One region of the Herbaspirillum sp. GW822-FHT03A08 genome, then DNA from elsewhere that is predicted to be linked to it. Evidence: predicted binding sites of a transcription regulator. Region 1 holds the regulator's gene; each other region holds the start of a gene.
The links. Region 1 encodes sigma-54, which starts transcription at its own class of promoters, with help from an activator protein. Its sites were predicted from a motif close to TGGCANGNAANCTGCTTT; they were not measured.

Region 2: AC1RN6_RS21015 (CmpA/NrtA family ABC transporter substrate-binding protein) is a predicted target of sigma-54. The motif match lies at 2,392-2,409, and genes of this name have one in related genera.
Region 3: AC1RN6_RS19030 (TorF family putative porin) is a predicted target of sigma-54. The motif match lies at 3,437-3,454, and genes of this name have one in related genera.
Region 4: AC1RN6_RS07775 (outer envelope protein) is a predicted target of sigma-54. The motif match lies at 4,250-4,267, and genes of this name have one in related genera.

What each region holds. Positions count from the first base shown of each region.
Region 1 covers NZ_JBXANR010000002.1:751,825-757,868, forward strand. The annotation lists gene AC1RN6_RS08540 (SDR family oxidoreductase) at 1-745, shown strand, start outside; gene AC1RN6_RS08545 (UbiX family flavin prenyltransferase) at 961-1,626, opposite strand; gene grxD (Grx4 family monothiol glutaredoxin) at 1,580-1,891, opposite strand; gene hpf (ribosome hibernation-promoting factor, HPF/YfiA family) at 2,184-2,537, opposite strand; gene AC1RN6_RS08560 (RNA polymerase factor sigma-54) at 2,640-4,121, opposite strand; gene lptB (LPS export ABC transporter ATP-binding protein) at 4,139-4,882, opposite strand; gene lptA (lipopolysaccharide transport periplasmic protein LptA) at 4,884-5,441, opposite strand; gene lptC (LPS export ABC transporter periplasmic protein LptC) at 5,489-6,044, opposite strand, start outside.
Region 2 covers NZ_JBXANR010000007.1:10,227-16,270, forward strand. The annotation lists gene AC1RN6_RS21000 (DUF3309 family protein) at 72-230, opposite strand; gene AC1RN6_RS21005 (hypothetical protein) at 315-1,160, opposite strand; gene AC1RN6_RS21010 (ANTAR domain-containing response regulator) at 1,579-2,202, shown strand; gene AC1RN6_RS21015 (CmpA/NrtA family ABC transporter substrate-binding protein) at 2,656-3,828, shown strand; gene ntrB (nitrate ABC transporter permease) at 3,878-4,795, shown strand; gene AC1RN6_RS21025 (ABC transporter ATP-binding protein) at 4,862-5,671, shown strand; gene AC1RN6_RS21030 (methyl-accepting chemotaxis protein) at 5,727-6,044, shown strand, end outside.
Region 3 covers NZ_JBXANR010000006.1:86,217-92,260, forward strand. The annotation lists gene gshA (glutamate--cysteine ligase) at 1-411, opposite strand, end outside; gene amt (ammonium transporter) at 662-2,218, opposite strand; gene AC1RN6_RS19025 (P-II family nitrogen regulator) at 2,231-2,569, opposite strand; gene AC1RN6_RS19030 (TorF family putative porin) at 2,581-3,381, opposite strand; gene AC1RN6_RS19035 (accessory factor UbiK family protein) at 4,010-4,252, shown strand; gene AC1RN6_RS19040 (YifB family Mg chelatase-like AAA ATPase) at 4,295-5,818, shown strand; gene AC1RN6_RS19045 (hypothetical protein) at 5,867-6,044, shown strand, end outside.
Region 4 covers NZ_JBXANR010000002.1:599,508-605,551, reverse strand. The annotation lists gene AC1RN6_RS07790 (GntR family transcriptional regulator) at 1-442, shown strand, start outside; gene puuE (allantoinase PuuE) at 507-1,439, shown strand; gene AC1RN6_RS07780 (urate hydroxylase PuuD) at 1,523-2,734, opposite strand; gene AC1RN6_RS07775 (outer envelope protein) at 3,204-4,040, opposite strand; gene AC1RN6_RS07770 (ABC transporter substrate-binding protein) at 4,857-5,900, shown strand; gene AC1RN6_RS07765 (ABC transporter ATP-binding protein) at 5,930-6,044, shown strand, end outside.

The sequences.
Region 1 (6,044 bases):
GAGAATCGCCTTGGTCACCGGAGCAGGTTCCGGCATCGGCAAACAGATTTCGCTGGCATTGCTGCGCGAAGGCTATGCCGTCGTGCTGGCCGGACGCCGTCAGGAACCGTTGCAGGAGACTGCGAAGGCAGCCGGCGAATTTGGCGCCAATGCGCTGGTGGTGTCTGCCGACGTGAGTGATCCTGCTTCGGTGAAGAATCTGTTCGCGAAGACGAAAGAAAAATTCGGCCGTCTCGATCTGCTGTTCAACAACGCAGGCATCTTTGCGCCACCGATGTCGCTGGAAGAGCTGAGTTACGAGCAGTGGAAATCCGCCGTCGATATCAACCTGACCGGTGTGTTCTTGTGCACGCAGGAAGCGTTCAAGATCATGAAAGAACAATCGCCGCGCGGCGGCCGTATCATCAATAACGGCTCGATCTCGGCCCACGCGCCGCGTCCGTTCTCGGTCTCTTATACGGCAACCAAGCATGCGATTACCGGACTGACCAAGTCGACTTCGCTCGACGGCCGCCGCTACGACATCGCTTGCGGCCAGATCGATATCGGCAATGCGTCGACCGACATGACCGAGCTGATGAAAAAGGGCACACTGCAAGCCGACGGTTCGACGCAGGTGGAGCCGACCATGGATGCGGGTCATGTGGCGAAGGCGATTCTCTACATGGATAGTCTGCCGCTGGATGCCAACGTGCAGTTCATGACGGTGATGGCGACCAAGATGCCGTTTATCGGCCGCGGCTGATAAGTTGTCAGATCTTGCTGAGAGGCTGCGATGCGGTGATCCGCGAATTGGCAACCCTTGGGCGGTGCTCGGAATCCTCATGTACTGAACTTTGAGGATTACATAACTGAGCTCCGCTCCGGCCGCCATCGGCTGATGGCCTCTCGCTACATATCCAGACAGGTTCTGAAGTCGTTTGCTGAAAATAAAAACGCTGCTTTCAAGGCAGCGTTTTTTTATGTCGGCTGTTTTTTCAACCCGGCCCAGCGCGGCGTCAGCGCATGCGGAATGGCAAACAGGTCAAGCACGCGGCCCAGCGTATGATCGATCATTTCATCAATCGACTGCGGGCGGTGATAGAAGCCAGGCAAGGGCGGGAAGATGATGCCGCCCATTTCGGTGACGCTGGTCATGTTGCGCAGATGGGCGAGATTGAAGGGCGTTTCGCGCACCATCAGCACCAGGCGGCGACGCTCTTTCAGGACGACATCGGCGGCGCGCGAGATGAGATTGTCAGACAAGCCGTTGGCAATGGCGGCCAGCGTTTTCATCGAACAGGGCGCAACGATCATGCCGGTCGAGGTGAACGAGCCGCTGGCGATCGATGCGCCGACGTCGCGCACCGGATGGACCACATCGGCCAGCGCTTCGACGTCCTTGCGGCTCATGTCGAGCTCCTGATGCAGATTGAGCGCGCCGGCTTCGGAAACCAGCAAATGGGTTTCGATGTCGGAATCGCGCAGTACGCGCAGCAGCCGCACGCCGTAGGCAACGCCGGTCGCGCCGGTGATGGCGACGATCAGGCGTTGTGGTTCCGATGCCTTGGGTGCGGCAGTCGTCGCGGAGGACAGACGCTTAGCCCTTGAACAGGGTTTGCAGTTCGCCGGCTTCGTACATTTCATTCATGATGTCGGAACCGCCGACGAACTCGCCGTTGACATACAGTTGCGGGATGGTCGGCCAGTTCGAATATTCCTTGATGCCCTGGCGCACGTCCGGGCTCTCCAGCACATTGACGGTGACGATGTTTTCAGCGCCGCTGGCCTTGAGCAGTTGGATCGCTTTGCCGGAAAAGCCGCATTGCGGGAATTGCGCAGTACCCTTCATGAACAGCACGACAGGGTTTTGGGTGACGGTTTCTTTGATCCAGGATTGCACTTCGCTCATGACTACACCTTCAAAAAGTTCTCAATGCCGACATTATATGAAAAAGCGAGCCTTCGCGTTGAGGTCTGCTGATTCTGGAGGAATGGTGTTGCAGAATGGGAAACTGTCTTTCCGGCAACTTCGACAACAAGAAGAAAATATATAAATTATTTGTCCTTGTCTTGTCGGCAAGACAAGGGTGAAGGGGCTGAAGGGGCGGGAACGGAAGAAAGATGTAAATGATATAAAAACAAGAAAGGGCGCTGACGCGCCCTTTTTCTGTTGCCGGTCCAATCCGCCGGCTAGCTGGATATCACGAGGCTGCTGCTGGCACTGGTTCTTCCGGCAGGCGTTTTGCCATCGAGTGATGGTTCTGTACACGGTCCTTATGCTTGATGACCTGGCGGTCCAGTTTGTCGATCAGCATGTCGATGGCGGCATACAGGTCATGTGCAATGCTTTCGGCATGCAAGTCCTTACCCTTAATGTGAACGTTGATTTCTGCTTTCTGGCGTTTTTCTTTTTCTGTCAGCTTGTCGACGCTGAGGATCACACTGATGTCGATGACGTGATCAAAATGGCGCTTGATACGCGTCAGTTTGCTTTGCACGTATTCGCGGATTGCGGGGGTCAAATCGAGGTGATGGCCACTAATGGTCAGATTCATACAGCACTCCTATCATGAGATTGCTGGAGGTTCTTACGCATTGTCCGGTTGTTTGTGGAGCATTACGCCAGAACACAGCAACAGGTGCTACTACAGAAAAACTTACAGAGATTTGCGGAGATTCACCGGCGGGATCTTGAGCACTTCGCGGTATTTCGCGACGGTACGCCGCGCCACCACCATGCCCTGTTCCGCCAACATATCTGCAATCTTGCTATCAGAGAGTGGGTTCTTAGGGTCTTCTGCTCCTATCAGTTGTTTGATGAGAGCCCGTATCGCGGTGGAGGATGCTTCTCCTCCTGTTTCCGTTGCGACGTGGCTGCCGAAGAAGTATTTCAACTCAAACATGCCATGCGGTGTCAGCATGTACTTCTGAGTCGTTACACGAGAAATAGTGCTCTCGTGTAGACCTAGTGTATCAGCTATTTCGCGCAACACAAGGGGGCGCATGGCAACTGCCCCATGAGAAAAAAAGTTGCGTTGCCGTTCAACAATTGCCTGTGCGACACGCAAAATTGTGTCGAAGCGTTGCCGCATGTTTTTGATGAGCCACTTGGCTTCCTGCAACTGCGAACCGAGCGATCCGTCGCCCTTGGTTTGCTTCATGGCATTGGCGTACATCGCATTCACGCGCAGGCGCGGCATGACGTCGTGGTTGAGCAAAACCTGCCAGCCGTCTTTGGTCGCTTTGACAATCACATCGGGCACAACATAGTCGGAAGTTTCCGACGCGAAAGCGGATCCGGGATGCGGATTGCACTGACGGATAACGGCTTGTGCTTCTCGCAAGTCTTCGTCGTCGCAGCCGAGTGCTTTCTTGATTTTGTTGAAATCTCTTTGAGCAAATAAAGGTAAACACTCCTCGACTATCGTCAGCGCCAGACGGCGTGTGACAAAGGCAACTTTCGGCAGACGTTTGATCTGCAGCGCCAGGCATTCCGATGCGCTGCGGGCGCCGACGCCGGCCGGGTCGAAACTTTGCAGCAGCTTGAGCGCAATGGAGAGTTCTTCCAGCTCGATCTCAAGTTCTTCCGGCAGGCGCGCGAGGATGTCTTCCAGCGGCTCTTCCAGGTAGCCGTGATCGTCGAGTGCGTCGATGATCAGTTCGACCAGCGCGCGGTCGCGCAGCATGCGCACGGTCAGGCGCGCCTGTTCCAGCAGATGCTCGCGCAGCGTGACGGTATGCGCTTCCAGTTGCGGGCGCGCGTCTTCATCGTCGGGCGTTTTACCGGTGCGGGCGACGTCGTCGAAACTCCACTCGGCATCGCCGCTGACATTGTTGTCATCGCCGCCGAGACTGTCGGCGTGTTCGGCCGACTCCGCTTCGGTCGGCGCGCTGCTGACGACGTTTTCGGCCGGATTGGCCTGTTCGGCAGGCGTCGAGCTGATGGCGCCGTCGGCCAGCAGGCGCACGGAGTTGTCGAGCGCGTCGTCGAGACGTTCCAGCAGCGGATTGTCGGAAAGGATTTGTTCCAGTTCCTGATGCAGTTCCAGCGTCGACAATTGCAGCAGACGGATCGACTGCTGCAACTGCGGCGTCAATGCCAGATGCTGGGATGTGCGTAACTGGAGAGATTGTTTCATTGAATCGGCCTGTGGCCTTACATGCGGAAGTGTTCGCCGAGATACACGCGGCGTACGGATTCATTGGCGATGATGTCGTCAGGGCTGCCGCTGGCCAGCACGGTGCCCTGATTGATGATGTAGGCGCGGTCGCAGATGCCGAGCGTTTCGCGCACGTTGTGGTCGGTGATCAGCACGCCGATGCCGCGTTCCTTGAGAAAGCGCACGATACGCTGAATTTCGATCACTGCAATCGGATCGATACCGGCGAACGGTTCATCCAGCAGCACAAAGCGCGGGTCGGTCGCCAGTGCGCGCGCGATTTCAACGCGGCGGCGTTCACCACCGGACAACGACAAGGCCTGGCTTTCACGCAGCTTCTCGATTTGCAATTCGTGCAGCAGGTTGTTGAGACGGCCTTCGATTTCATCGCGGCTCAGCGGCTTGCCGTTTTCCCGGCGCAGTTCCAGCACGGCGCGGATATTGTCTTCCACGGTCAGCTTGCGGAACACGGATGCTTCTTGCGGCAGATAAGACAGGCCCATCGAGGCGCGCTGGTGAATCGGCAGGCGCGAGATATCGGCGCCGTCCAGATCGATTTCACCGCCGTCTGACGGCACCAGGCCGACGATCATGTAGAACGACGTTGTCTTGCCGGCGCCGTTGGGACCGAGCAAGCCGACCACTTCGCCGCTTTCCACCTCAAGCGATACATCGCGCACGACCTGGCGCGCACCATAGCTTTTTTGCAGTCCGCGGACGACCAGAGAACTTGTCGCCATCTTATTGTCCCTTCGGAGGATCGACGCGCGGCTGGATGATCGCCGTGATGCGGCCGCCACCCGGCTTGCTCTCGCCGGTATTGGTGTTGTTGACCGAATAGAACTCGGCGCGGCTGTCGTAGGAGATGAACTCGCCGTTGACTTCATCCGTCACGCGCGGGCCGTCCATGCGCTGCATATGCGCGCGTGTAAACAATTTCGAGATTTCGGTTTTCTCGCTGTATTCGATGCGCTCTGCCTGTCCTTCGATCCACAGGTTCGGACCGCCGTCACGTTTCTGGCGGAAGCTGGCGAGCTGGCCGGGCGCCGCGTACAGAATGGCGAACTCGTAGCCGGCCGGGTCGGTGGTCAATACGACCTTGCCGGCCTTGATCAGCAAGGTGCCGCGAGTAAGGATGACGTTGCCGGTGAAGGTTTTCACCTGTTTGACGTCGTCATACACCATCTGCTCGGCTTCGATGCGGGTCGGCTTCTCGGTGTCGGCTTTTTCAGCGCGAACGATGCTGCTTGTGCTCATCAGGAGCAGGGTCAGCAGAGGCAATAAAAGATTCGTTTTCATATCATCCTGCGCAAGTATCTCGCTTGGTTGTGCCGACTGGCTTGTGGCTAGCGTACACGCGGCTGGTACGTGCCGCGGACATTGTGGAGTAACTGGAATTCCTGTGTTGCATTGTTGGCGATCATGCCGGTGCCGGTCATGATGGACGCACCCATGGTCAGCTCCACCGGCTTGTCCGTTTTTGCAATATCGTCATCCGGCAACAGCAACAGATATTCGGTCTTCAAGTGCATGTTCTCGGATTTTGCGGTGGCTGCGCGGTTGCCGTTGACGTCGCCGTACATGTGAATCTTGCTGTTGTCGTCTTCAATTCTTGCTCGTTGCGAGTACAGCGTCATCGGCGCTTTCTCTTCCGACAAGGTGGTGATGACAGGCTTCGTCACTTCAAATGAATCGTCAGCGGGGAAGTGGACCATCCTGGCGCCGGTGATGTCGTAGCGCGGCTGGCCGGTTTCCGACATTTTGACGTAGCTGAACTGCTCGACGTAATAGTCCGGCTTGCTGCTTGGACGTGTCGTGAGTGCGCCGTCGCTGTTGCTGCGCAGGACTTGCAGCACCCAGAAGCTGGCCAGCGCCAGCGCCGCGAGGACGGCGACGATGATG
Region 2 (6,044 bases), on a different contig from region 1:
GCATGGTATCTGCAGATGCAACGCCGCCCATCATATCCTGTTTATGGTGCCCGGAAGAAAAACCCGTATTTCTACAACCTGCCCAGCAACACCAGTATCAGCAGAATGATGACGACGGTACCGGCGATGCCGCTCGGGCCGTAGCCCCATGAACGGCTATGCGGCCAGGCCGGCAGGGCGCCGATAAGAATCAGGATAAGTACGATCAGTAGAATGGTGCCGATGGTCATGTTGTTCTCCTTGTTGTACTGCAGGACTTGCAGCGGTTACCGGCGCTATGCGCCACACCGGTTGGCGGGCGCACAGCGTCAATATTAGAAACGCACCTTTACGTAGGCAGACGGCCCTTTGAGGCGGATGTCGAGGTTGGCGTCATTGATGGTGCCGCCGCCGCTGCGATTGATGTTGATGCGGGTGATGCCATAGTCGGCGCCGATACCGAGGTTGGCGAGTGGATACCATTCGGCGCCGAATGCGGCGCTATAGATATGGCCGGTAACGCGGCCCCAGTTTTTTTTCACACCGGAGGCTTCGGCATAGAGACGAAAGTCTTTGCTGAAGGCATGTTTCCAACCCAGTTCGACCAGCGGCGCCCAGGTCTTTTCGGTATAGCTTTCGTTGAAGGTGCCGGTGGTGCCATTGAGCGTCGCCGCCGCGTTCACGTCGAGGTGGGCGCGGTAATAGCCGCCGCCGAGGCCGATGCCGAAGACGTCGTTGCCCTGGCCGATCCACCATTTATAAGCCAGTGACGCCATGTCGACCTGCAGGTTGGCGTCGGCGTTGGCGTTCAGACTGGAGGTAGTGCCGCCGATCAGCGCCGATCGGTCGATGGCGCCGCTGTTATTTTTCTTGTACGTGAAGTAATCGAAGGACAGGCCCTGGCTGTCGAACAGCAGTAACTCGCCGCGTATGCGCGGCAGGGTGGTGCGGTTGCGATCGATGTCGCCGGACTGGAAGTTGCCGTATTGCGTATTGGCGTTCACGCGAAACGTCGGATCGACATAGTAGGCGCCGGCGGAGAGGCTGAAACGGTCGAGGGCGGGAGAGTGCTCCGCAAGCGCGCTCGCCGATGTCAGTGCAAGCGCACTGCCGGCAGCGAAATAGGTGGCAAGTTGCGCGGTTTTTCTGACGGTTGGCAGCGTGCGATGACGACGGAACATTGGGGTCTCCTCCTGAGAGCGGATCAAATAAATGGAACGAATGCGGTGTCGTACTCACCTGCAAAAGCAGGAGGTGACGTCATGGATGTTAGCCATCGCCATGGCTACGGTAGATAGGCGTGCACCTCAATTTCCTGTAGGAAAAGGCGAGTAGCGAAGTAGGAGTGAACCATCTTTGCGCCGAGGCATGGGGGAAGTCGTGGTTTGATTTTTGCTTGCGGAAGACTGACGGACGGTGCTGTGATCGTCGAAATACCTCATGAAATGATATAAAGTGTGCACCCGCAGCAAATGAGTTACTATTCGCCCGACTGCATTTGGGGGAATATCGGGGAAGCCGAAGCAGCAGAATCCACACACCAGCCCGCAACGAGTTCAGAATCGATTTACGATGTCCAGGCGAACATTGGAACCACACATGCGCAATTTACGCATCGTTGTCGTCAACACCATCATCGATCATGCCGATGAAAGCGACACCGCGCTGCACGAACAGGCGGAGCGTGGAAAGGCTTTGCGTATCGGTTTGCTGGAAGCCGGCTACAACATCATCGCCTCGCTGCCTGCCGACCTGTACCTGCCGGAGCGCATCGCCCAGCTGCACCCCGACATGATCATTATCGACGCCGAGTCGGACGCGCGCGACGTGCTTGAACACATCGTTATCACCACACGCGACGAACGCCGTCCCATCGTCATGTTCACGGAGGACGACACCACCTCCACCATGGAAGCGGCCATGGAAGCCGGCGTCACTGCCTATATCGTGGCCGGCCTGCAGTCGGAACGCATCAAGCCGGTGCTGGATGTGGCGCTCGCGCGTTTCCGCCAGGAGCAGAAGCTGCTCACCGAACTCTCAGACACCAGGCACAAGCTGGCCGAACGCAAGGTGGTTGAGCGCGCCAAGGGCGTGCTGATGGCCAAGCACAAGCTGTCGGAAGAGCAGGCCTATCAAAAATTGCGCAGCATGGCCATGAACAAGAACCTCAAACTTTCCGAAATCGCCCAGCGCCTCCTGGATGTCGAAGACTTGCTCGGCTGACATTTTTTCGTCACGCGTTCCGATTGCTTGCTGCCGTCATGCACCGCCAAATTGGTGCGCGGCACAAACGCGGTGCGCCAGTGTTGCACTTCCTCCTGCCGGTTTTTCCTGATTTTTCTTTTTCTCCGAATCGTCTTGCTCCCCATTTCATAGCGTAGCGGCGCGGCTTTTCCGATTTTTCGTCCCGCTTGGCACGCTCTTTGCTGAATCTCCGGTATAGCGCAAGGTTTGCGCATCGAACGGTTCGGCCAATGGCGGTTGGACCATCCAAGACAAAGGCGTCTTTCAGCATGTTTCATTACGTGCTGAAGGGACGCCTTTTTTATTTGCTGAATGGGGAACGCGATGGAATTCAAAGAGCAACAAGCGAGCAAGGCCGTGGCAGCTGTCGAGGAAGTGGATTTCAAGCGTCGTCAATTAATTCAGACCGCAGGACTTGCAACAGGAGCGACCATGTTGGGATTAGCCACCGGAGGAGCATGGGCAGCCGGCTCGGACAAGCCGGAAAAAGAAGAAGTGAAGATCGGTTTCATCCCCTTGACTGATTGCGCTTCCGTGGTGATGGCGTCGGTGCTCGGTTTCGACAAGAAGTACGGCATCAAGATCGTGCCCAGCAAGGAGGCTTCCTGGGCCGGCGTGCGCGACAAGCTGACCAACGGCGAGCTCGATGCGGCGCACGTCCTGTACGGCCTCATCTACGGCGTGCAAATGGGTATCGGCGGCCAGAAGAAAGATATGGCCGTGCTCATGAATCTCAATAACAACGGTCAAGCCATCACGCTGTCGAAAAAGATCGCCGACAAGGGTGGTGTCGACGGTCCGTCGCTGGCCAAGCTGATGCAGACCGACAAGCGCGAATATACCTTCGCCCAGACTTTTCCGACCGGCACGCACGCGATGTGGCTGTACTACTGGCTGGCAGCCAACGGCGTCAATCCGATGAAGGACGCCAAGGTCATCACCGTGCCGCCGCCGCAGATGGTCGCCAATATGCGTGTCGGCAACATGGATGGCTTCTGCGTGGGCGAACCATGGGGCCACCGCGCGATTGTCGACGGCGTCGGCATCACTGCCACCACCACGCAAGACATCTGGAAAGACCATCCTGAAAAAGTGCTGGGCACCTCGCTCGACTTCGTCAAGAAAAACCCGAACACCTGCCGCGCCATGATGGCCGCAATTCTTGATGCCAGCAAATGGATCGACGCTTCGCTGGCCAACAAGAACAAGATGGCCGAAGTCATTGCCGACAAATCTTATGTCAACACCAGCAAGGACGTCATCGACCAACGCATCATGGGTCGCTATCAGAACGGCCTGGGCAAGACCTGGGACGATCCGAACTACATGAAGTTCTACAACGACGGCGCGGTCAATTTCCCGTATCTGTCGGACGGCATGTGGTTCATGACGCAGCACCGCCGCTGGGGCTTGCTCAAGGACGATCCGGACTATCTGGCTGTGGCCAGGTCGGTCAATCAGATCGACCTGTACAAGGAGGCTGCCGCCATGACCAAGACCAGCATTCCGAAGGACCCGATGCGTACCTCCAAGCTGATGGATGGCACAGTGTGGGATGGCAAGAATCCGAAGGCCTACGCCGCGTCGTTCAAGATCAAGACGTAAGCAGGGATCGGCACGTGTTTTTGTCGCAGTACAGAGTGAAGGAATCGATATGAGCGCAGTCATGGAAACGACGATGAATGAGAACCCGAAGCCGGCAGCTGTAACAGCAACCGCAGTGCCGGCAACAGCTGTTGTTGCGCCGGCACCGGTCGTCCGGGCGAAGTCGAAGCAGGCAAAGAGATCTCCGCTGGTAGCAGGCTTGCTGATGAAGGTATTGCCGCCGCTGACCGGGCTCGCTTTCCTGGTGCTGGTGTGGCAGATCGTCGCCGCCAAGACCGGAAACTTCCCGACACCGCTGGTGACTTTGCAGGAAGCGATCAAGCTGTTCTCCGATCCGTTTTACCGCGCCGGTCCGAACGATCAGGGCATCGGCTGGAACGTGCTGGCATCGCTGCAACGCGTGGCGATCGGCTTCGGTCTGGCGGCGCTGGTAGGGATTCCGTTGGGCTTCCTGATTGGCCGCGTGCGTTTTTTGTCGGGCATGTTCGGCCCCATCATCAGCCTGCTCAAGCCGGTGTCGCCGCTAGCCTGGTTGCCGATCGGCCTGCTGGTGTTCAAGTCGGCCAACCCGGCGGCGATCTGGTCGATCTTCATCTGCTCAATCTGGCCCATGATCATCAACACTGCCGTCGGCGTGCAGCGTGTGCCGCAGGATTACATGAACGTGGCGCGCGTGCTGAACCTGTCCGAATGGAAGATCCTGACCAAGATCCTGTTCCCGTCCGTCTTGCCTTATATGCTGACCGGCGTGCGCCTGGCCATCGGCACTGCCTGGCTGGTGATCGTCGCGGCAGAGATGCTGACCGGCGGCGTGGGCATCGGCTTCTGGGTCTGGGATGAATGGAACAACCTGAACGTGCCGCACATCATCATCGCCATCGTCGTGATCGGCGTGGTGGGCCTGATTCTGGAGCAACTGCTGGTGGCGCTGGCGAAAGCCTTCACCTACGAACAGGTCAGCACCTGATTCTGAACCTGCATTCTGAATACTTATTTGAACGATCACGCAGTCGAAGCCGAGAAGGAAATTGCGATGGAAGCGATGAATAAATTTATTGAGATCAATGACGTCGAGATGGTGTTTCATACCAAGAAGGGCACGTTCCACGCGCTGCGCGACATCAATCTGATTGTGCAGAAGGGCGAGTTCATCACTCTGATCGGTCACTCCGGTTGCGGCAAGTCGACGCTGCTGAATCTGATCGCCGGTTTGCTCAAGCCCAGCGACGGTTTGCTCCTGTGCGCCAACCGCGAAATTGCCGGTCCGTCGCCGGAGCGCTCGGTGGTGTTTCAGAACCATTCGCTGCTGCCTTGGCTGACCTGCTACGAGAACATTTATCTCGGCGTGGAGCGCGTTTTCGGCGCCGCGGAAAACCGTACTCAGTTACGCGACCGCACGCGTGCTGCCTTGGCGCTGGTCGGCCTGACGGCGGCCGAGAGCAAGCGTCCGAACGAAATTTCCGGCGGCATGAAGCAGCGCGTCGGCATCGCCCGCGCGCTGGCCATGGAGCCTAAGGTCTTGCTGATGGACGAGCCCTTCGGTGCGCTGGATGCCTTGACCCGCGCGCATTTGCAGGACGAGCTGTTGAAGATCGTCGCCAAGACCGAATCGACGGTCGTCATGGTCACGCACGATGTCGACGAAGCAGTGCTGCTGTCGGACCGCATCGTCATGATGACCAACGGACCGGCGGCGACTATCGGTGAAATCCTCGACGTCAAGCTGGCGCGTCCGCGTGAGCGCGTGGCACTGGCCCAGGATGCGCAATATTCCGAATACCGTACCGCGGTGCTGGAGTTCCTCTACCGAAAACAAGCGCATCCGGCCAAAGAAGCGGCGTAATCAGCGTAGCAAGAAGGCAGAGCAGGCAAGAACAGATTCAGACGAAAGGAACAACATGGCGGTCTCCGGGCAAATCAAGCTGGTGCAAAACAGCGATACCGGGAAGGGCGAGACGACTTCCGCTGCCGATACCAAGCCCTTGTCGGGCGAAGTGTTCGGCGCATTGATCAATCTGTCGGGCCGCCGCCGCTTCACTTCTCAGCGCCTGGTGCTGTATGCGGTGCTGGGGTCGCAGGGCCACGAAGGGGCCACCAAGATCGCGCGCGAGGCACTGGCCTTGTTCCGTGGCGCGCATACGGCGCTGGTGAAAGGTTCGGACACCGTGCCCGGTATTTTTTGCGAAGAGGTACGCGAAGCTTACTTCGGCAGGCTC
Region 3 (6,044 bases), on a different contig from region 1:
CTTCTTGATGTCTTCCAGCGTGCCGAGACGCACATTGAGGCCGGTCTGGCGGAATATCTGCATCAGCCGCGCGACGTTTTGCAGGTAGAAGCTGTTGCGCGTGTGATTCTCGGGAATCAGCAGCAGGTTCTTAGCATCCGGACAATATTTTTCGATCGCGGCCATGGCGGCCTGGACAGCCAGCGGCAACATTTCCGGCGACAAATTGTTGAAGCCGCCTGGAAACAGGTTGGTGTCTACCGGCGCCAGCTTGAAGCCGGCGTTGCGCAAGTCAACCGAACAATAAAACGGCGGCGTGTGCTCTTGCCATTCCATGCGGAACCAGCGCTCAATCGCGGGAGTAGCGCCCAGAATTTTCTTTTCCAGATCCAGGAGCGGACCATTGAGGGCGGTGACAAGATGCGGAACCATAAAAAGACCTTCTGCGCGTGCTGGAGCGATAGAGACGAATAGCGGTCGGAGAATCGATAACAAAACCGACAGGAACCGGCCATTTTAGCGGGATTTTTGCTATTACGTCGTTAGCTGTCCGGCAATATCTGGTGGAGAGGTCATTTACGTGGTGGCGTTGTCGTTTTTTTAAAGCCCCCATAAAAAAAGCGCCCGGACCGGAGGTCTCGGGCGCTTCTGAAGGGAGCCGCAAGGGCCCCCGGGAGACAAATTACGAGTGGTAAGCCGATTCGCCGTGGCTGGAGATGTCCAGACCTTCGCGTTCTTCTTCTTCCGTCACACGCAGACCGATCACGATGTCGACCAGCTTGAAGGCGATGAAGGAGACCACACCCGACAGGATCACGGTAGTCAGGACGCCTTGGAACTGAATCCAGACTTGACCGCCGATGGAGTAGTCAGGAGCAACTGCGTTGGCAACGTAGTCATAGATCCCTGTGCCGCCCAGGCTAGGCGCAGCGAACACGCCAGTGAGGATCGCGCCCAGGATACCGCCCACGCCGTGCACGCCGAAGACGTCCAGTGCATCGTCCGAGCCCAGAATCTTCTTCAGGCCGGTAACACCCCACAAGCACAGCAGACCAGCGATCAGGCCCATGACGACCGCGCCGCAGACACCGACGAAACCGGCTGCAGGAGTAATTGCCACCAGACCGGCAACCGCACCCGAAGCTGCACCCAGCATCGAAGGCTTGCCCTTGCCGATCCATTCACCGAAGCTCCACGACAGGACAGCAGCAGCTGTCGCCAGGATGGTGTTGACGAAGGACAGAGCTGCACCGCCGTTGGCTTCCAGACCGGAACCGGCGTTGAAACCGAACCAGCCGAACCACAGCAGCGAAGCGCCAACCATGGTCAGAGTCAGGCTATGCGGCTTGAAAGCTTCCTTGCCGAAACCGACGCGCTTGCCGATGACGTAGGAACCAACCAGGCCAGCGACCGCAGCGTTGATGTGAACCACAGTGCCGCCGGCGAAGTCCAGCGCGCCCTTTTGGAACAGCCAGCCGGAGATTGCAGTTGCTTTTTCAGCAGCGGCAGCGTCGGTGAATGCATCCGGACCAGGCCAGAACCAGACCATGTGAGCCATTGGCAGGTACGAGAACGTGAACCAGATGATCGAAAAAACGATCACGGCGGAGAACTTCACACGCTCAGCGAACGAACCGATAATCAGCGCGACAGTGATCGCAGCGAACGCGCCCTGGAAGGCCACGAACGACAGCTCAGGAATCACGACGCCCTTGCTGAAGGTTGCTGTATTCGAGTCGCCGGTCAGACCGTGCAGGAAGAGACGATCGAAGCCGCCGAAGAATGCGCCGCCTTCTGTGAACGCGATGCTGTAGCCGTAGACGAACCACAGAATATAGATCAGCGAGAAGATCACGAAACATTGCATCAGCACCGACAGCATGTTCTTGCTGCGGACCAGGCCGCCGTAGAACAAGCCCAGGCCTGGCAGTGTCATCAGAATCACGAAGGCTGTGCAAATCAGCATCCATGCGGTGTCGCCCTTGTTAGGAACAGGCGCTGGTGCGGCAGCCGGAGCGGCAGGGGCTGCTGGTGCAGCCGCGGCGGCGGCCGGAGCTGCTGCCGGCGCGGCAGGTGCCGCTGCCTTCGGTGCTTCAGCAGCCGGTGCTGCCGGAGCAGCTGCAGCGGCAGCAGCTTCCGGCTTAGGCGCATCCTGCGCCTGCACCGGAGCGGCAAAACTCACTGCAAACAATAAAGTGCCCGCTGCCAGCGCACTCGACAACATTTTTTTGATACTCATTACTGTTCCCCCTTAAAGAGCGTCTTTGCCGGTTTCACCGGTACGGATGCGGATAACGTCCAGCAGATCTTGCACGAAGATCTTGCCGTCGCCGATTTTGCCTGTGCGTGCGGCAGCCTCGATGGCTTCCAGCGCGCGCTCGACGATGGAATCGTCGACTGCGGCTTCGATCTTGGTCTTCGGCAGGAAGTCCACGACATATTCCGCACCGCGATACAGCTCGGTGTGGCCTTTTTGACGACCGAAGCCCTTGACTTCAGTCACGGTGATGCCTTGCACACCGATCGCCGACAAGGCTTCACGGACCTCGTCGAGCTTGAATGGTTTGATGATCGCTGTAATCAGTTTCATACCGACCTCAATTAGAAAGTTTTGCTAAGGGAAACCACGAAACCGCTCTTGCCGACGTTCTTGGAGCCATCAGAGGCAGGAGTTGTTTGCACGCCATCCTTCAGGTTGGTGCCCAGGTAAGCAACGCCCAGCGTGATGCCTGCCAGGTCGTCGAAGGACTTGCTCAGGCCGACTTTCCAGTCGGTGTAGCTGTATTGATCGTTGGAGACGCCGGCATTGCTGCCCTTGATGTTCTGACGGCCCACGTGCAGGCCAAGGATCACGCCGTACCATGTATCAATGTTGGCGCCCAGGTCAAAGTACTGGCTGTACTTGCTGTCGACATTGCCGAACAGGTTGGTCAGCGATTGCGAGTACTTGAAGTAAGCAGGACCGTAACCGACCTGACCATACAATTCGAAGGTGTTGGCGTTCTTGACGCCGCTGTTGGACAGCGTGTTGCCTGGATAGTAGTAGTACAGGCCGCCGACGTCATAGGTGAAACCACCGCCGATGTCGCCGCGCTTGCCGCCGTAGATGTCCCATTCAATGTTGCCCTTGGTGCTTTGGCCCGCGATCGTACCGGCATCCTTGATCCATTTGATATTGGTCGCCCATGTACCCAGGTACAGACCTGTCGGGTTGTTGGTATAGTCAGCGCCCACTTGCAAAGCAGGATCGAAGCGCGTTTGAGTCAGACCGCGATAGCGATAGTCGCTGACGACAGCCGCATTAAAAGTGAACTCATTATCTGGCTTAGGTGCGTCCTCGGCATGCGCGAAGCTGGATACAAACGATGCTGCGACTGCGGCTGCAAGAATCAATTTTTTCATGGCGTCCCTCTAGGTTTCTGTTAAACAACAAATTATTCATTTCTGCACAATTTGTATAGCAGGAGCCATGCCAACCCTTTTTCACCGCTTTGCGTCAGTTTTTTTAGCGCAAATCAACATTCCAATTAGGCATTTTTTCTTTTTTTCCCAAATATAGTGCATAAATCTCACCCACGCATGATCACGCACAACAATAGGGCACAACAATTTCAGATCGACATTTTCCCTGTGGAAATAATGTGTCTTTAATGGTGCAAACGAAATACTCATGGGTATGAATAAGGAAATTCCCTCACTCACCGGAATGTTGCGTTCAGGCGGCAACTGATTTCGTCGTCCCTAATAGGGCGAATGGGTAGTGCTTGACGGATAACGAGCTGCGGCACGACGCTGTTCAATGTCTTCCAAGCAGAATCTCGATACCTTCATCACGCCGCATCGCAAGAAATCGACCGACGATGGATTAATTTCAAAATAACAACATTTCCGCTGAACGTTTTCGCCCGAAACCGGACCAAAGAAGACCATGCGCACGCCTTTCTTTGCCGTTCAGATTCCGTCGGCATAGTGAAAGCGCTACACTTGCCAGATCGTCATTGCCGAAACACTCTATATAAAAAGGACCATCATGGACAAACCGCAATTTTTTGAAGATCTGCAATCCAAGATCAACAAAGCGATCGAGAACTCGCCCGCCAAGGACATTGAAAAGAACGTCAAGGCAATGCTGAGCCAGGGATTTTCCAAACTCGATCTGGTGACCCGCGAAGAATTCGACATCCAGGCGCAAGTGCTGGCAAAGACGCGCGCCAAGCTGGAAGAACTGGAAGCCCGTGTCGTCGAACTCGAAGCACGCCAGAAAACATCCTGATCTCACCCCCCGGGGTCCAACCGTACCGCTATCGTGTCATAGATGAGTCTTGCCGTATTAAAGAGCCGTGCGCTTGCGGGCATGCATGCACCGCAAGTCACGGTGGAAGTCCACCTTGCCAACGGCCTGCCTTCCTTCACCATCGTTGGTCTCCCCGAAACCGAGGTCAAGGAATCCAAAGACCGCGTACGCGCAGCATTGCAGAACGCCCGGTTTGAATTCCCTGCCAAGAGAATTACCGTAAATCTGGCCCCTGCCGATTTACCAAAAGAATCCGGTCGATTTGATCTGCCCATTGCACTGGGCATCCTCGCAGCTTCCAGTCAGATGCCGGGCGACGCGCTCGACGGCTATGAATTTGCCGGTGAGCTTTCCCTGTCCGGTGACCTGCGCCCAATTCGCGGCGCGCTGGCGATGACCTACGCCATGCACAAGTCGAACAATAGCGACGGCTGTCAGCGTACGTTCATCTTGCCGCGTGAAAACGCCGACGAAGCGGCACTGGTCAGCGATGCCACCATTTTTCCGGCCGACTCCCTGCTGCAGGTATGCGCGCATTTTGCGGGACACGATCCGGATGTGAAATTGAGCCGGCATCGCCCTTCCGTACCGCCCGGCGCGCCGGTCTATCCCGACTTTTCCGATGTCAAAGGGCAATTGCAAGCCAAACGCGCGCTGGAAGTCGCCGCAGCTGGCGGCCACAGCGTCCTTCTGGTCGGCCCGCCGGGAACCGGCAAGTCCATGCTCGCCGCCCGCTTCCCCGGCATCCTGCCGCCAATGACCGATGACGAAGCGCTGGAATCGGCTGCGGTGCAATCGCTCACCGGCGGCTTCTCGGCCTCGCGCTGGAAGACCCGTCCTTTTCGCTCTCCGCACCATACCGCTTCCGGCGTGGCGCTGGTCGGTGGTGGCGGAACCCCGCGTCCGGGAGAAATCTCCCTCGCGCACCGCGGCATTCTCTTCTTGGACGAACTTCCCGAATTTGACCGGCGCGTGCTGGAAGTTTTACGCGAACCGCTGGAGTCCGGCCAGATCACCATCTCCCGCGCGGCGCGGCAGGCGGATTTTCCGGCGCGGTTTCAATTGATTGCGGCCATGAATCCGTGCCCGTGTGGATTTTTAGGCCACAGAGAGAGGCAATGCCGCTGCACTCCCGATCAGGTGACGCGCTATCAGGGAAAGATTTCCGGGCCACTGCTTGACCGTATCGACATGCAAATCCAGGTCGGCGCGCTGGCGCATGAAGAGTTGCTGCAGCAAGCCAACGGAGAAACCTCCGCCAGCATCGCCGAGCGCGTGGCGCGCAGCTTTGCGTTGCAGCAGCAACGCCAGCAAAAGGGCAATCACCTCTTGTCGACGAGCGAAATCGATCTCCACTGCAAACCCGATGCCGCCGGCGAAGACTTGCTGAGAACCGCCATGACACGTCTGAACTGGTCGGCGCGCGCCTATCACCGCGTATTGAAGGTGGCGCGCACCATCGCCGATCTTGCGCAGACCCCCGTCATCGGCAAAGCGCACATCGCCGAAGCAATCCAATATCGCCGCGCCTTGCGTGAGCAATAGCCGATAGTCGAGTGAGCGGCCTTGCCTTAGAGAAAATGTTGCGCGGAAATGTTTTCTTCTTGGGTTGCGCGATATCCGTCTTCGTTTGAGGAGCGTGCCCTTACGTTCTCCCACCCGACTTCCGAACCAGCTCCGTTTGCTATCATGACAGCCTTCCAGCCTACTTCCACCCTCATGACCAAGCACATCCGCATTGCCGCCGCTTCCCTGTTGCTGGCTTTGACAA
Region 4 (6,044 bases), 150 kb from region 1:
TATGTTCGAGCTGCGCAACATCATCGAATACGCCGTGCTCGACAAAGTCGGCCGCGAAGCCAGCACGCGCCAGATCGCCGGCATGCGCAAGATGGTCGAGGAAGAACGCCAGTCCTACCTGACCGGCGACCGTCCGCGCTGGATCCGGCTGTCGGCGCAGTTCCACCTGGCGCTGGCGGAGCTGACCGGCAACGCTCTGCTGGTCGACACGCTGCGCAAACTGGTCTCGCGCACCACGCTGATGATCGCCAAGACCGAGGCGCCGGGCCACAACGCCTGCTCTTTCGACGAACACGACACCGTGCTGGCGGCGCTGGAAAGCGGCGACATCGCATTGGCGCAAGAGCACATGGCACACCATTTGCACTTATGCGAAGACCGCGTCCGTCCCAACGACGACGATCACTTCGATTTGCGCGCGGTGCTGGGCAAAGGCGCTTAAGCGGCGATACCGGCGAACATCAACGGACACCGTCTTCATCATTACAAAAGAACACATGCAATACATGCAACCAGCAGACAATTACCCCCGCGACCTGATCGGTTACGGTCGCAACGTCCCTCACGCCAACTGGCCGGGCCAGGCCAGAATTGCCGTGCAGTTTGTCCTGAACTATGAAGAAGGCGGCGAAAATTCGGTGCTGCACGGCGACCCGGCGTCGGAACAATTTCTCTCGGAGATCATCGGCGCGGCCGCGTATCCGGCGCGCCATCTGTCGATGGAGTCGATCTATGAATACGGTTCGCGCGTCGGCGTCTGGCGCATCCTGCGCGAATTCGAAAAACGCCGGCTGCCGCTGACGGTATTCGGCATCGCCATGGCGCTGCAACGCCATCCCGACGTCACCCAGGCCTTTGTCGAGCTGGGCCACGAGATCGCCTGCCACGGCCTGCGCTGGATTCACTATCAGAACATGGACATCGAGACCGAGCGCGAACACATGCGCGCCGCCGTCGAGATTTTCCGCAAACTGACCGGCGTCCGTCCGCAAGGCTGGTATACCGGGCGCGACTCGCCAAACACGCGTCAGCTGGTAGTCGAACACGGCGGCTTTGTGTATGACTCCGACTACTACGGCGACGACCTGCCGTTCTGGACCAAGGTCGCGCTGGCTGACGGCAGCGAGCAACCGCACCTGGTGGTGCCGTACACGCTGGACAGCAACGATATGCGCTTCGCTACGCCGCAGGGTTTCAATACCGGCGAACAGTTTTTCCAATATCTCAAGGACAGCTTCGACGTGCTGTACGCTGAAGGTGAAGAAGCGCCCAAGATGCTGTCCATCGGCATGCATTGCCGCCTGCTCGGCCGCCCCGGCCGCTTCGCCGCGCTGCAACGCTTCCTCGACTATGTGCAGTCGCACGAGCGCGTCTGGATCTGCCGCCGCATCGACATTGCCAATCACTGGCGTGCGGAACATCCGTATCAGGCGAAGTAAGCTGCCGGCAAAACTTTCCGCGTAAAACAAAAAGGCTGAACATGATGTTCAGCCTTTTTCTTTCTCGGCATTTCTGTATCCGGCTATTCGCCCTTGGCGCCCGCTTCAAACCACTTGCCCAGCAACGCGCGTTCGTCGTCGGTGATATTGGTCATGTTCCCCAGCGGCATGGCCTTTTGCACCACGGCCTGCTGATAAATCTGCTGGGCATGCTGCAGGATCCCGTCCTTGCTGTCGAGCAGGATGCCCTTGCCCGGCACTGGCATCAGCGTCGGCTTGGCTGCGTGGCACTGGATGCAGCGCGTCTCGATGACTTGCTGCACCTGTGCGAACGAGACCGAGGGAACACCTTGTGCCGCAGCAGGCGCCGGCTGCAACGCCGACTTCGGCACGATCCACGCGGCCACGCCGGCCAGGATCACGACCGCTGCCGCCGGATACTGCCACTTGAACACGCCCTTGTGCTTGAGCACGAAGAACTGCCGGATCAGCACGCCCGCCAGCATGATCAGCAACAGCACCAGCCAGTTGTTGGCGGCGCTGTATGTCATGCTGTAGTGGTTCGACAGCATGGCGAAAATCACCGGCAGCGTGAAGTAAGTGTTGTGTACGCTGCGTTGCTTGCCGCGCTTGCCGTGGATAGGATCGGGGCTCTGGCCGGTGCGCATCGACGCCACCATCTTGCGCTGGCCGGGAATGATCCAGAACAGCACGTTGGCGCTCATCACCGTCGCCAGCGATGCGCCCGTCATCAGGAACGCCGCACGTCCGGAAAACACGTGGCAAGCCACCCACACCGCCGCCACAACATAGATCGTGACCAGGATGCCCACCACACGATCGCCGCCCGGCTTGTCGCCGAACACACGGCAAATGGCGTCATACACAACCCAGCCCGCCACCAGATAACCCAGTGCGGCAAACACCGCCGTGGCCGCCGTCATGTCGAGTACATGCTTGTCAACCAGGAAGGTGCCGGCATTGAACAGATACAGCACTGAGAACAACGCAAAACCCGACAGCCAGGTGCTATACGATTCCCAGAAGAACCAATGCAGATGCTGCGGCAGCGTCTTCGGCGCCAGCAGGTATTTTTGCGGATTGTAGAAGCCGCCGCCATGCACCGCCCACAATTCGCCGCCGACTCCCTTCTGCAGCAACTCAGGGTCTTCCGGCTTGGTCAGGCTGTTGTCCAGCCAGACGAAGTAAAACGACGAACCTATCCAGGCAATCGCCGTGATGACGTGCAGCCAGCGCAGCAAAAGATTGAGCCAGTCGAAGATGTACGCTTCCATGTTGTCCCGCTTTTCAATTCGTGAATTCGATGACGGACCGCTGTTCCTGTACGCCTGAAAACTATTTATATCGTTTAGTTGGCGACAGTGATTTTTCACAATCATTGTCGACAATTTTTACCGCCTTTTTTCTCTGCATGGCGCTGCCTGACTGTAGCAACACCCAGGGCCGGCCTTACCTGCAACGGCGCCGCACAGAACCTGTTTTAGTGCAATGCGTCAAAATTAGTGCAGCATCGGCACCAATTCATCACAAACCTTAATCCGCTTTGTTGACAAAAACAAACCGGCTTACCGCCAATATTCAATGAGCAGAACTTATGCCAACGGCGAGGCAAAGGCGTCCATTATCAGGCCATTCGTCCAATAAAAAAGCCGGATCCGAAGACCCGGCATTTAAGCTCCGGCAGAACCTGCCGAAACAAAACGACACGGCGCGACGCCCGCACCGCATCGTTTGCAGAACCATTTAGAAATGATATTCGGCACGGATCATAGGCGTCTTGGCCAGCGAGCCAGGAACATTGCTAGGATTGCCGAACTTGTTGCGCCAGTATTGATATTCCACGCCGACGCGGAAAGTGTTCTTGCCCATGCCCATAGGCATGCCGACGTCGTACATGATCTGGCCGTCGAAGTTGAGTTCAGGAGCAGTGCCGCCGCCGAATTCGTTCTTGCCCTTGGCGGCGATGTAGTTCACATAGCCTTCAAACGCGAAGCCGCTGGTGCCGAATGGGATACCCCATGCTGCATTCAACATCGGGTGCGTGTCGTAGGAGTAGCGGCTGGACATGCGAACGCCGTTGTTCAGCGGCTGATTGCTTTCCCACAGGGCCAGCAGGCTGATGTTCAGGAAGCCCGGCACGTCCATCATGATAGTAGGACCGGCAACGATCATACGCTTGCGCGAGCTGTAGCCAGGGTCATTCTTGGTGTTCCAGTCAAAGCCTGCAGTCAGGCCAAAGCCGCGTGCAGGGCCGAAAGAGAGATCCTTGCCGGCGACCTTGCCGATATCCAGCGTATGGCGATAGACGATATAGGCTTCTTGCGATTCGTTGTCTTTGCTATCCGACATCAGCAAGTCGACGTTCAGATAGTTGGTGCCATATTTGTAACCACTGGCATGCGTGAAGTTGACGATTTTTTTCGCGATGTCTTGCGAGTTGAACGGCTCGGCAAATTGCGTGCCGTAGCGAATACCGATCGAATTGTCCGCCCAGTCAGCCGCGTTGGCCGACATGCTGCCCATGGCTGACACAGCCAGCGCTGCAGTAGTCAAGCACATCCCCATTGCACTTTTCTTCATACGTTTCTCCCTTTTTACAATTCACAAAAAATAAAATCCGGATCCCATGCACACGGCGTGTGACGGCTTGCTTCAGTGAGCATGCGTTTTATCGTTTGCCCAGCTATCCGCCTTCACGCGCCATGCGCTCCTTCATTTGCTCACCCATTCAAACAAGGTCGGGCTTGTTGCCGCCGGCATCTGCCGAAGCTCAATCCGCCGGGTTCGTTAATGCAAACGCCGTGCCAGCAAAAAACACGCGCAGAAAAAACTGTCGACAAACCGGGAGGGAATTAAAAACAGAATGCGACGCAGATAACCGTCGCTAGTAGTGAAGCCGGCGCAGTCCCGGAAGCTGCGGCATTCAGTCGCCCCGGCAACCATGCGAGGTCGGCCCTGCGCCGACGAAAGGCTAAATCGGTCAATCAGATTGTCGACAAGATAAAGAACGACAGTACTAAATTGAAATCCGCGCCTTATCCAGTCCTTACAAGGCTTACAAGCGTGTAAGAATACTGTTTTTAGTGCAATAACTTCTAGACAGGTGCAGCAAAGCACCAAATTGTTGCAAAACGTTTTTCAGATTGTCGACAAAATAGAACCCACCGGAAAGTCGACAACGGCACCTCTTTTTCTCTTCCTCCCCATCGCCCCGGCGACAAGCTCGCCACCGCCGCGCAGAACACATTTGACGTTCTTGGCACAGTAAATGCTTTTCACAGCACATCGTTTGTAGAAAACCGGTTCACAAAATACGGACGCATTGGCGACAGCATCAGGGACGGTGTTAAGCCAGTCGAACCAACCGATCATCGGATCAAAAAAGGGAAACCAACCATGCACGCCAAGAAACTCTTCAAGTACACCGCCGCCTTGTTGCTCAGCGCCGCCTGCGCATCTGCCTGCACCTTCGCCTTCGCACAGGAAACCAAGATCAAGTTCCAGCTCGACTGGCGCTTTGAAGGCCCGTCGGCGCTGTTCCTGGTGGCGAAGTCGAAAGGTTATTTTGCACAGGAGAAACTGGACGTCGTCATCGACGCCGGCAGCGGCTCGGGCAATGCGGTCAATCGCGTGGCGTCCGGCACTTATGACATGGGCTTCGCCGACATGGCGGCGCTGATGGAGTTCACCGCCAACAATCCAAGTTCGCCGGGCAAGCCGATGGCCGTGATGATGGTCTACAACGACACGCCTTCCGCCATCTTCTCGCTCAAGAAGACCGGCATCAAGACCCCGGCCGATCTGGTCGGCAAGAAGCTGGGCTCACCGGTGTTCGACGCCGGCCGCCGCGGTTATCCTATCTTCGCCAAGGCCAACGGCCTGGATGCGTCCAAAGCCAACTGGATCAGCATGGATCCGCCGCTGCGTGAGACCATGCTGGCGCGTGGCGACGTCGACGCCATCACCGGTTTCTATTTCACCTCGCTGCTGAACCTGAATGCGCGCGGCATCAAGGATTCGGACATCAACGTCATGATGTACCCCGACTACGGCGTCAAGCTGTACGGCAACGCCATCATCGCCAACGAGAGCCTGATGAAAACCAATCCGGAAGCGCTCAAGGGTTTTCTGCGCGCCTTCGCCAAGGCTACCAAGGACGTACTCGCCAATCCTGAAGCAGCCATCAAGGTGCTCAAGGAACGCGACGGCCTGATCGACGAAAAGCTGGAACTGCGCCGCCTCAAGCTGGCGATCTCCAGCGCCATCGCCACACCGCATGCCAAGTCGGAAGGCTACGGCCAGGTGTTCCTGCCGCGCCTGACCCTGATGGCGTCGCAAGTGTCCGATGCTTACGGCACCAAGACCCGCGTCAACCCGGACAAGATCTGGACCGCTGCTTACCTGCCGTCCAAAGAAGCGCTCAACGTTTTCGGGAAATAATCTTGCAAGCTGAAACTGCAGAAGCAGCCATGAGCGCCACGGCTGACGATACGTTCGTCGATTTCCGCCGCGTCTTCCTGTCGTACGACGGTTCCGACGAGTTCGCGGTGGAAGATATCTCGCTGCAAACTAGACAGGGGGAGT